2 linked regions of the Pleomorphomonas sp. PLEO genome follow. The protein of the gene in region 1 binds, or shares a complex with, the protein of each later gene. Links are inferred from orthologs where the notes say so. Each region holds a gene or a part of one and is shown on either strand. Other genes may lie near its edges.

Region 1 (5,795 bases):
GCGGACGAGGATCCAGCCGCCCTTGGCGCCAGGAACCGCGCCTTCGACCAGGATCAAACCGCGATCGGCGTCGGTGCGCACGATCTTCAGGTTCAACGTGGTCACGCGCTCATCGCCCATGTGGCCAGGCATCTTCTTGTTCTTGAAGACCTTGCCCGGATCCTGACGCTGACCGGTCGAACCCAGCGAGCGGTGCGAGACCGAGTTACCGTGGGTGGCGCGACCGCCGTGGAAGTTCCAGCGCTTCATGGCGCCGGCGAAACCCTTACCAATCGAGGTACCGGTAACGTCGACGAACTGCCCAGCAACGAAGTGATCGGCCGTTAGTTCGGCACCCACCTCGATGAGGTTCTCGGGAGAAACCCGGAACTCGGCAACTTCACGCTTCGGCTCGACCTGCGCCACGGCAAAGTGGCCGCGCATCGCCTTCGAGACATTCTTAACCTTGACAGTACCGGCTCCCAACTGGATCGCGGTATAGCCATTCTTTTCTTCGGTACGGTGAGCAACTACCTGGCAGTTCTCAAGCTTGAGAACCGTCACGGGAACATGCTCGCCTGCGTCGTTGTAGACGCGGGTCATGCCGACCTTCTGTGCAATGACACCTGAGCGCATAGCGTTCTCTCTCAACCCGGCTCTTGTTCTCAGAGCTTGATCTCGACGTCCACGCCGGCCGCGAGGTCGAGCTTCATCAGCGCGTCCACGGTCTGCGGGGTCGGATCGATGATGTCCAGGAGGCGCTTGTGGGTGCGCATCTCGAACTGTTCGCGGCTCTTCTTATCGATATGGGGCGAGCGGTTGACCGTGAACTTCTCGATACGAGTCGGAAGCGGAACCGGGCCCCGGACCTGTGCGCCCGTGCGCTTGGCCGTGTTGACGATCTCGCGCGTCGAAGCATCGAGGATACGATGATCGAACGCTTTGAGACGGATACGGATATTCTGACCGTTCATTTCTTTACCTCTAGAGGGGACGTGGGCGGAGCGAACTCCGCCCCGTATCACCTCGAAACGATCAATTACTCGACGATGGAAGCGACGACGCCTGCGCCGACGGTACGACCGCCTTCACGAATGGCGAAGCGGAGCTTCTCTTCCATGGCGATCGGAACGATCAGCTGGACGTTCATCGTCACGTTGTCGCCCGGCATCACCATCTCGACACCTTCGTCCAACGTCACCACGCCCGTCACGTCGGTCGTGCGGAAGTAGAACTGCGGGCGATAGTTGGTGAAGAACGGCGTGTGACGGCCACCCTCTTCCTTGGTCAGGATGTAGGCTTCCGCCTTGAACTTGGTGTGCGGGTTCACAGAAGCCGGCTTGCACAGGATCTGACCGCGCTCGACGTCTTCACGCTTGGTGCCGCGCAGCAAAGCGCCGATGTTGTCGCCAGCCTGGCCCTGATCGAGCAGCTTGCGGAACATTTCAACGCCGGTCACCGTCGTCTTGGTGGTCGGACGGATGCCGACGATCTCGACTTCCTCGCCAACCTTGACGATGCCGCGCTCGACACGACCGGTCACCACGGTGCCACGGCCGGAGATCGAGAACACGTCTTCGATCGGCATCAGGAACGGCTGGTCGATCGGACGGTCCGGCTGCGGAATGTAGGCATCGACCTGGGTCATCAGCTCGAGGATCGAGTCATGACCGAGGACCGGATCGCCGCCCTCGAGGGCAACCAGCGCCGAACCCTTGACGATCGGAATGTCGTCGCCGGGGAAGTCGTAGGACGAAAGAAGCTCGCGCACTTCCATCTCCACCAGCTCAAGCAGCTCGGGATCGTCGACCATGTCGCACTTGTTCAAGTAGACGACGATCGCCGGAACGCCGACCTGACGGGCCAGCAGGATGTGCTCGCGGGTCTGGGGCATCGGGCCGTCGGCGGCCGAAACCACCAGGATCGCGCCGTCCATCTGAGCCGCGCCGGTGATCATGTTCTTCACATAGTCGGCGTGGCCTGGGCAATCCACGTGCGCATAGTGACGGTTCTTCGTCTCGTACTCGACGTGAGCCGTGTTGATCGTGATGCCACGCGCCTTCTCTTCAGGAGCCGCGTCGATCTGATCATAGGCCTTGAACGTCGCGCCGCCCGTCTCGGCAAGAACCTTCGTGATCGCCGCGGTCAGCGACGTCTTGCCGTGGTCAACGTGACCGATCGTGCCGATGTTGCAGTGCGGCTTCGTCCGCGAAAACTTTTCCTTGGCCATCGGATATCTTCCTTTGTCTCGTGTAAGCGGGTGAGGTCAACGGTCCGGAACTCAGGCGTACTTGGCCTGGACTTCCTGAGCGACCGCAGCCGGGACCTGCTCGTAGTGGTCGAACTGCATGGTGTAGCTGGCGCGTCCCTGGCTCATCGAACGGAGCTGGTTCACGTAACCGAACATGTTGGCGAGCGGAACGAAGGCCGTGATGACATTGGCGTTGCCGCGCATGTCCTGGCCCTGGATCTGGCCGCGACGGGAGTTGACGTCGCCGATGACGGAACCGACGTACTCTTCCGGCGACACGATCTCGACCTTCATGATCGGCTCCAGCAGAGCCGGCGAAGCCTTTTCCATCGCTTCACGCAGAGCGGCGCGGGAGGCGATTTCGAAGGCGATGGCCGAAGAGTCAACCTCGTGATAGCCACCGTCGATCAGCGTCACCTTGACGTCGACCACCGGGAAGCCGGCGATCGGACCAGAGGTCATCACCGAGTTCAAGCCCTTCTCGACGCCGGGGATGTATTCCTTGGGAACCACACCGCCGATGATCTTGTTCTCGAATACGAAGCCTGTACCGACTTCGCCCGGTTCGACGACAAAACTCACCTTGGCAAACTGACCAGTACCACCGGTCTGCTTCTTGTGGGTGTAGTCGATCTCGGTCTTCTTGCGGATGGTCTCGCGATAGGCAACCTGCGGGGCGCCGACGTTCACCTTGATGTTGTGCGGAGCACGACGGAGAATGTCGATCTTGATGTCGAGGTGAAGCTCGCCCATGCCCTTGATGATCGTCTGGCCCGACTCCTGATCAGTGGAGACGCGGAAGGACGGATCCTCGGAAGCCAGCTTCTGGAGAGCCATGGAAAGCTTCTCCTGCTCGCTCTTGGTAGCAGCCTCGACGGCCATCTCGATGACCGGCTCGGGGAATTCCATCTTCTCAAGGATGACGGGCTTCAACGGGTCACAGAGCGTGTCGCCGGTGCGGGTGTCCTTGAGGCCAACGAAGGCGACGATGTCGCCAGCACGGGCTTCCTCGACGTCCTCACGGGTGTCGGCATGCATCTGAACCATGCGACCGACGCGCTCACGCTTCTCGCGGGTCGAGTTCAGGACGGTCGAACCCTTTTGCAGCACGCCTGAATAGACGCGAGCGAAGGTCAGCACGCCATAGGGATCTTCGATGATCTTGAAGGCGAGCATGGCGAGCGGCTCGTCATCGGACGAGAGACGAACGATCTCTTCTTCCGTCTTCGGATCGATACCCTTGGTCGGCGGCACATCAACCGGCGACGGCAGGTAGTCGACGACAGCGTCGAGCAGCGTCTGCACGCCCTTGTTCTTGAAGGCCGAGCCAGCAAGAACCGGGAACCAGGCGGAAATCAGAACCGCCTTGCGGATCAGCCGCTTAAGGGTCGCCTCATCGGGCTCGTTGCCCTCGAGGTAGGCCTCCATGGCGGTGTCATCCAACTCGACGGCGGCTTCGATCAGTTCGGCGCGCGATTCCTTGGCGCGCTCGAGCATGTCGGCCGGGATTTCTTCGTCGTGGAACTTAGCGCCGAGCTGCTCGTCTTCCCACACGACCGCCTTCATGCGGATGAGGTCGACGATGCCCTTGAAGTTCGACTCCGAACCGATCGGCAGCTGCAGAGCAATCGGACGCGCACCGAGGCGGGTCTTGATGTCGCTCAGGCACTGGTCAAAGTTGGCGCCGGTCTTGTCCATCTTGTTACAGAAGACAATGCGCGGCACGTTGTACTTGTCGCCCTGGCGCCACACAGTCTCGGTCTGCGGCTCGACGCCCTGGTTGGAGTCCAGCACGCAGACAGCACCGTCGAGCACACGCAGCGAACGCTCGACTTCAATGGTGAAGTCGACGTGGCCTGGGGTGTCGATGATGTTGAGGCGCTTGCCGTTCCAGAAGGTGGTGGTGGCAGCCGACGTGATGGTGATGCCGCGCTCTTGCTCCTGCTCCATGTAATCCATGGTGGCAGCGCCGTCGTGCACTTCGCCGATCTTGTGGGACTTGCCCGAGTAGTAAAGGACGCGTTCCGTCGTCGTCGTCTTGCCCGCATCGATGTGGGCCATGATGCCGAAGTTGCGGTAGTCCTCGAGCTTATGCGTACGAGCCATGTTCGTCTCCGCCTGTCCGGCTTACCAGCGATAATGCGAGAAGGCGCGGTTGGCTTCAGCCATCCGGTGCGTATCTTCGCGCTTCTTGACGGCGGTACCGCGGTTGTTGGCGGCGTCCATCAGCTCACCCGACAGGCGATCGACCATCGTCTTCTCGTTGCGGCCGCGGGCAGCCGTGATCAGCCAGCGAATGGCGAGAGCCTGACGGCGCTCGGTGCGGACCTCGACGGGAACCTGATAGGTGGCACCACCGACGCGGCGCGACCGAACTTCGATCTGCGGCATCACGTTGTGAAGCGCCTGATGGAAGGTCTGGACCGGGCTCTGGCGGGTGCGGGTTTCGATGCTATCGAAGGCGCCATAGACGATCGCTTCAGCAACGGACTTCTTGCCGTCCTGCATGATCGAATTCATGAACTTGGAAACGACGATATCACCGAACTTCGGATCGGGATTGATCTCGCGCTTCTCTGCACTGTGACGACGGGACATACTTCGTCTCCGGGTATAGCAAAATAAGACCGACCGGATCCGGCTTCACGCGCAGATCCGGCCAGGGATCACTTCGGACGCTTAGCGCCGTACTTGGAGCGGCGCTGCTTGCGATTCTTGACGCCCTGCGTGTCGAGCACGCCGCGCAGAATGTGATAGCGCACGCCGGGAAGATCCTTGACGCGGCCGCCACGGATCATGACGACGGAGTGCTCCTGAAGGTTATGACCTTCACCAGGAATGTAACCGATGACCTCGTAGCCGTTGGTCAGACGAACCTTGGCGACCTTACGCAGAGCCGAGTTCGGCTTCTTCGGGGTCGTTGTATAGACGCGTGTGCAGACACCGCGCTTCTGAGGGCAGGCCTCAAGATGGCGGGCCTTCTCGCGGTAAACCGGCGCCACGCGCGGGTTACGGATCAACTGATTGATCGTCGGCATCCTTCACCTTCAATCCAAACGTCCGGAGCTTAAAACCGGAACTACACTTCCTTCAGAACCAACCGTCGCCAAAACCAAGGCAACAGGTCAGCTCCCTGACCAAATTCGCAACTCTCCGCTCACCGCCCGCACAAAACGAAGCGCGCCGATAACGTGAAATCTCACGTCCGGCGCGGCGGAAAGCAGAGGAACAATGCCAAACGGCACCGTTCGTGCGTACAACAGCTTTCACCACCAGTGGAGCGAGTAGCGTTTAACGGCGCTTGATCAAAGGTTTAAGGACCAGTGATCGATCAGCCGTTACAGACCAACTCTTCAAGTGGCGCGGACACTACTCAAACAATCCCCAACCGTCAAGTCGGCCACGCAAAAAAGGCGGAAACCTCGGCCTTCTGCGGACACCGCGGAGGAATGCGCGCATGAAGCGGAAATTCCATGACAGTTCGGCGCAACAAATGCAATCCACCCTGCCCTTTTGGACCGTATGACGAGGCGGATCAACGACTCCTCCTCCCGAATCCTACCGG
Region 2 (2,998 bases), 940 kb from region 1 along the record:
TCGGTAACCAGTATTTTCGCGAGATGCATGAGATCCTGTCGATGTTCCTGATCGTGCCCTTCGGGCTGCATGTCTGGCGCAATTGGCGGACGCTCTTAAGTTATTTCCGCCGCTCGGCCATGTGGGTCTCGACCGTCGTCTGCCTCGTCGCCGCCGGTGCCTTCGCTTATGAGGGCGCGGGAGCCTCGGCAGGCGGCAATCCGCGCATGGCCGCCTTTGGCGCCCTCAACAACGCCTCGATGACGGCGCTGGCCGCGCTTGCCCGTACCGACGAGGCGACGGTAACGGCGCGGCTCAAGACGATCGGTGTCGACGTGACGTCGGCGGAAGACACGGTGGCCAGTCTCGCCAAGGCATCCGGACGCGATAGCTTCGATCTGTTGGGCGCGGCCTTGACCTCCGCTTCCCCCGTCGGCCAGCCCGCGCCGTGAGCCCGGCAAAGCCGGCAAACTCGACCAAAGGGGAGGTTCATCACGAATCCTCCCCTTTTTGCTTTGTGCCTGCGGGGAAGTTTGCTATGGAGACCCCGCTTCGAGCATCGGAGGCGATGATCGGTGTGGTTTAGATCGCGGGCGTGGTGGAATTGGTAGACACGCTGGATTTAGGTTCCAGTGGCGCAAGCCGTGGGGGTTCAAGTCCCTTCGCCCGCACCAGATCGGCCCACCGTGATCGAGGGTGATGCGGTCGGTGTCAGGTACGTCTCCAAGGCGTCCCGCCGGTGGTGAAGACAGAATTGAACCGCTTCTTCGGGCCGGGTCGGCAGGGAAAACCTCCGGAACGGTCTGTGAGGCGTTCTCGGGATCAGAGACGAAAGAACACATCCATGCAGGTGACTGAAACCTCGACCGAAGGCCTGAAGCGCGAGCTCAAGATCGTCATCACGGCCTCAGAACTCGCCGAAAAGCTCGATGCCTATCTCGAGGACATGAAGGGGCGCGCCCAGATTCGCGGCTTCCGCCCCGGCAAGGTTCCCAAGGCTCACCTCAAGAAGCTCTATGGCAAGTCGGCCATGGCCGAGATCGTCAACACCGTGATCGGCGAGACGTCGAACAAGGCCCTCGAGGAGCGCTCCGAGAAGGCTGCTATGCAGCCGCAGATCAAGCTCTCCGACGAAGATGCCGAGAAGATCCTGTCGGGTGACCTCGATCTTGCCTACGATCTCTCCTACGAGATCGTGCCCGAGTTCGAACTGGCGTCGCTCGACGGCATTGCCATCGAGCGTCCGGTTGTCGAGGTAGCTGATTCGGAAGTCGACGAGCGCCTGACCCAGATCGCCGAGGGTGCCCGTTCCTACGTCGCCCGCGAGGAGGGTGTTGCCGCCGAGAATGGCGACCGCCTGACCATTTCCTATCTCGGCAAGATCGATGGCGAGCCCTTCGACGGTGGCGCCGACGACCGCGCCGCCATCTTCCTTGGCCAGGGGCGCTTCATCCCCGGCTTCGAGGAGCAGTTGATCGGCGCCAAGGTCGGCGACAAGAAGGTCATTGAAGTGACCTTCCCCGAGGACTATCAGGCCAAGCATCTGGCCGGTAAGCCCGCCACCTTCGATATCGAGGTGTTCGAAGTGGCCGCCCCTGGCGAGCTGGCGCTCGACGACGACTGGGCCAAGACGCTCGGCATGGACAATCTCGATGCGCTGAAGGACATCGTCAAGCAGCAGATCGAGTCGCAGAACGGCGGCCAGACCCGCCAGAAGGTGAAGCGCCAGCTGCTCGACGCCCTTGATGGCCAGTATTCCTTCGAGCTGCCGGCAACGCTGGTGGAGCAGGAATTCAACGCCATCTGGAATCAGGTCGAGGCGGAAATGAAGTCCGCTGGTAAGACCTACGAGGACGAAGAGACCACCGAGGAGAAGGCCCGCGCCGACTATCGCAAGATCGCCGAGCGTCGCGTCCGTCTCGGTCTTGTGCTGTCGAAGTTCGGCGAGCGCGAGAAGGTGCAGGTCAACGAGCAGGAACTGCAGCGCGCTCTGATCGAGCGGGCTCGCCAGTTCCCCGGTCAGGAGAAGGCCGTGTTTGACTTCTACCGCCGCGATGCCAACGCGCTTGCCTCGCTGCAGGCGCCGGTGTTCGAAGAGAAGGTGGTCGACGTTCTTCTCGGTCTCATCAAGGTCACCGACAAGACGGTCACCAAGGAAGAGCTGTTCAAGGACGACGAGGAAGAAGCCGTCTGATCGGCTTCTCCGCTTCTCCTATGACGAAATTCCGCGGCCGGGGCGGTGACGCCCCGGCCCGTTGCGTTTTGTGTCGGGCAGCTCTGCGTGTGGTTCCTGCCGCTTGCAGAGTTTGCCGGCGATGCATACGTGGCTTTCATGGAAGGTTCCCCAAAGCCTATATGAGGCATGGAGGGGCCGTACACCATGCAGCGAAAATTCAGAGGCTTTGGTGTAGCCAAGTGCCGGGTTGGGATGTAACGATCACGGCAAGAGTGATTTGAGGGCGACGTCACCGCTGATCCACCAAGCCTCAAGAGGCCATGGAAGGGCGGTTCGTTCGTCGAACGCCGAGGGAACGTATGAAGGATCCTGTCGATTTCACCATGAGCACGTTGGTCCCGATGGTCGTCGAGCAGACGAACCGTGGCGAGCGCGCCTATGACATTTTTTCGCGCCTCCTCAAGGAGCGGATCATCTTCATTACCGGCGGGATTGATGACGGTGTTGCGACACTTGTCAGTGCCCAGCTTCTGTTCCTTGAGTCGGAGAATCCCAACAAGGAGATCTCCCTCTATATCAATTCTCCCGGTGGCTACGTGACGGCGGGCCTCGCCATCTATGACACCATGCAGTTCATCCGTCCGAAGGTGGCGACGCTTTGCATCGGGCAGGCCGCTTCAATGGGATCGCTGCTTCTTTGCGCTGGCGAGCCCGGCATGCGCTTCTCGTTGCCCAACGCGCGTATCATGGTTCACCAGCCGTCGGGTGGCTTCCGGGGCCAGGCGGCGGATATCATGTTGCACGCCCAGGAAATCCTGAAGCTGAAGCATCGCCTCAACCAGA

The links. Proteins that work in one complex are often made in the same cells at the same time.
Region 2: the proteins of rpsG (region 1) and tig are in contact, whole or in part, in a crystal structure (PDB 3GTY), measured with the Thermotoga maritima proteins. The link is inferred for Pleomorphomonas sp. PLEO from one-to-one orthologs. Residues at the interface, in WP_004081843.1 of Thermotoga maritima: Lys34, Lys52, Lys55, Glu59, Arg62, Gln63, Glu66, Asn67, Lys69, Val71, Arg95, Ala109, Lys110, Lys111, Gly112, Arg113, Pro114, Glu117, Glu121, Ile124, Ala125, Tyr127, Asn128, Asn129, Thr130, Gly131, Lys135, Asp139, Arg142, Met143; in WP_004081061.1 of Thermotoga maritima: Glu122, Val124, Val129, Leu130, Tyr133, Glu188, Gly259, Ile262, Tyr263, Glu266, Ser270, Glu273, Gln274, Glu277, Arg308, Gln311, Ile312, Ser315, Tyr316, Glu325, Arg329, Arg336, Leu363, Phe366, Trp367, Arg373, Leu377, Arg381, Leu384, Glu387.

What each region holds. Positions count from the first base shown.
Region 1 is NZ_CP166625.1:4,088,990-4,094,784, forward strand. Bases 3,094-5,788 are described here. They hold rpsG (30S ribosomal protein S7), read right to left. Parts: upstream 4,829-5,788; coding sequence 4,358-4,828; downstream 3,094-4,357. Other genes in these bases: fusA (elongation factor G), read right to left, coding at 3,094-4,336; rpsL (30S ribosomal protein S12), read right to left, coding at 4,897-5,268. Also shown: rplC (50S ribosomal protein L3), read right to left, coding at 1-615; rpsJ (30S ribosomal protein S10), read right to left, coding at 645-953; tuf (elongation factor Tu), read right to left, coding at 1,019-2,209; more of fusA, read right to left, coding at 2,261-3,093.
Region 2 is NZ_CP166625.1:3,156,463-3,159,460, forward strand. It holds tig (trigger factor), read left to right. Parts: upstream 1-823; coding sequence 824-2,173; downstream 2,174-2,998. Other genes in the region: AB6N07_RS14605 (DUF4405 domain-containing protein), read left to right, coding at 1-431; AB6N07_RS14620 (ATP-dependent Clp protease proteolytic subunit), read left to right, coding at 2,515-2,998. UniProt on the Bacillus subtilis protein: Involved in protein export. Acts as a chaperone by maintaining the newly synthesized protein in an open conformation. Functions as a peptidyl-prolyl cis-trans isomerase.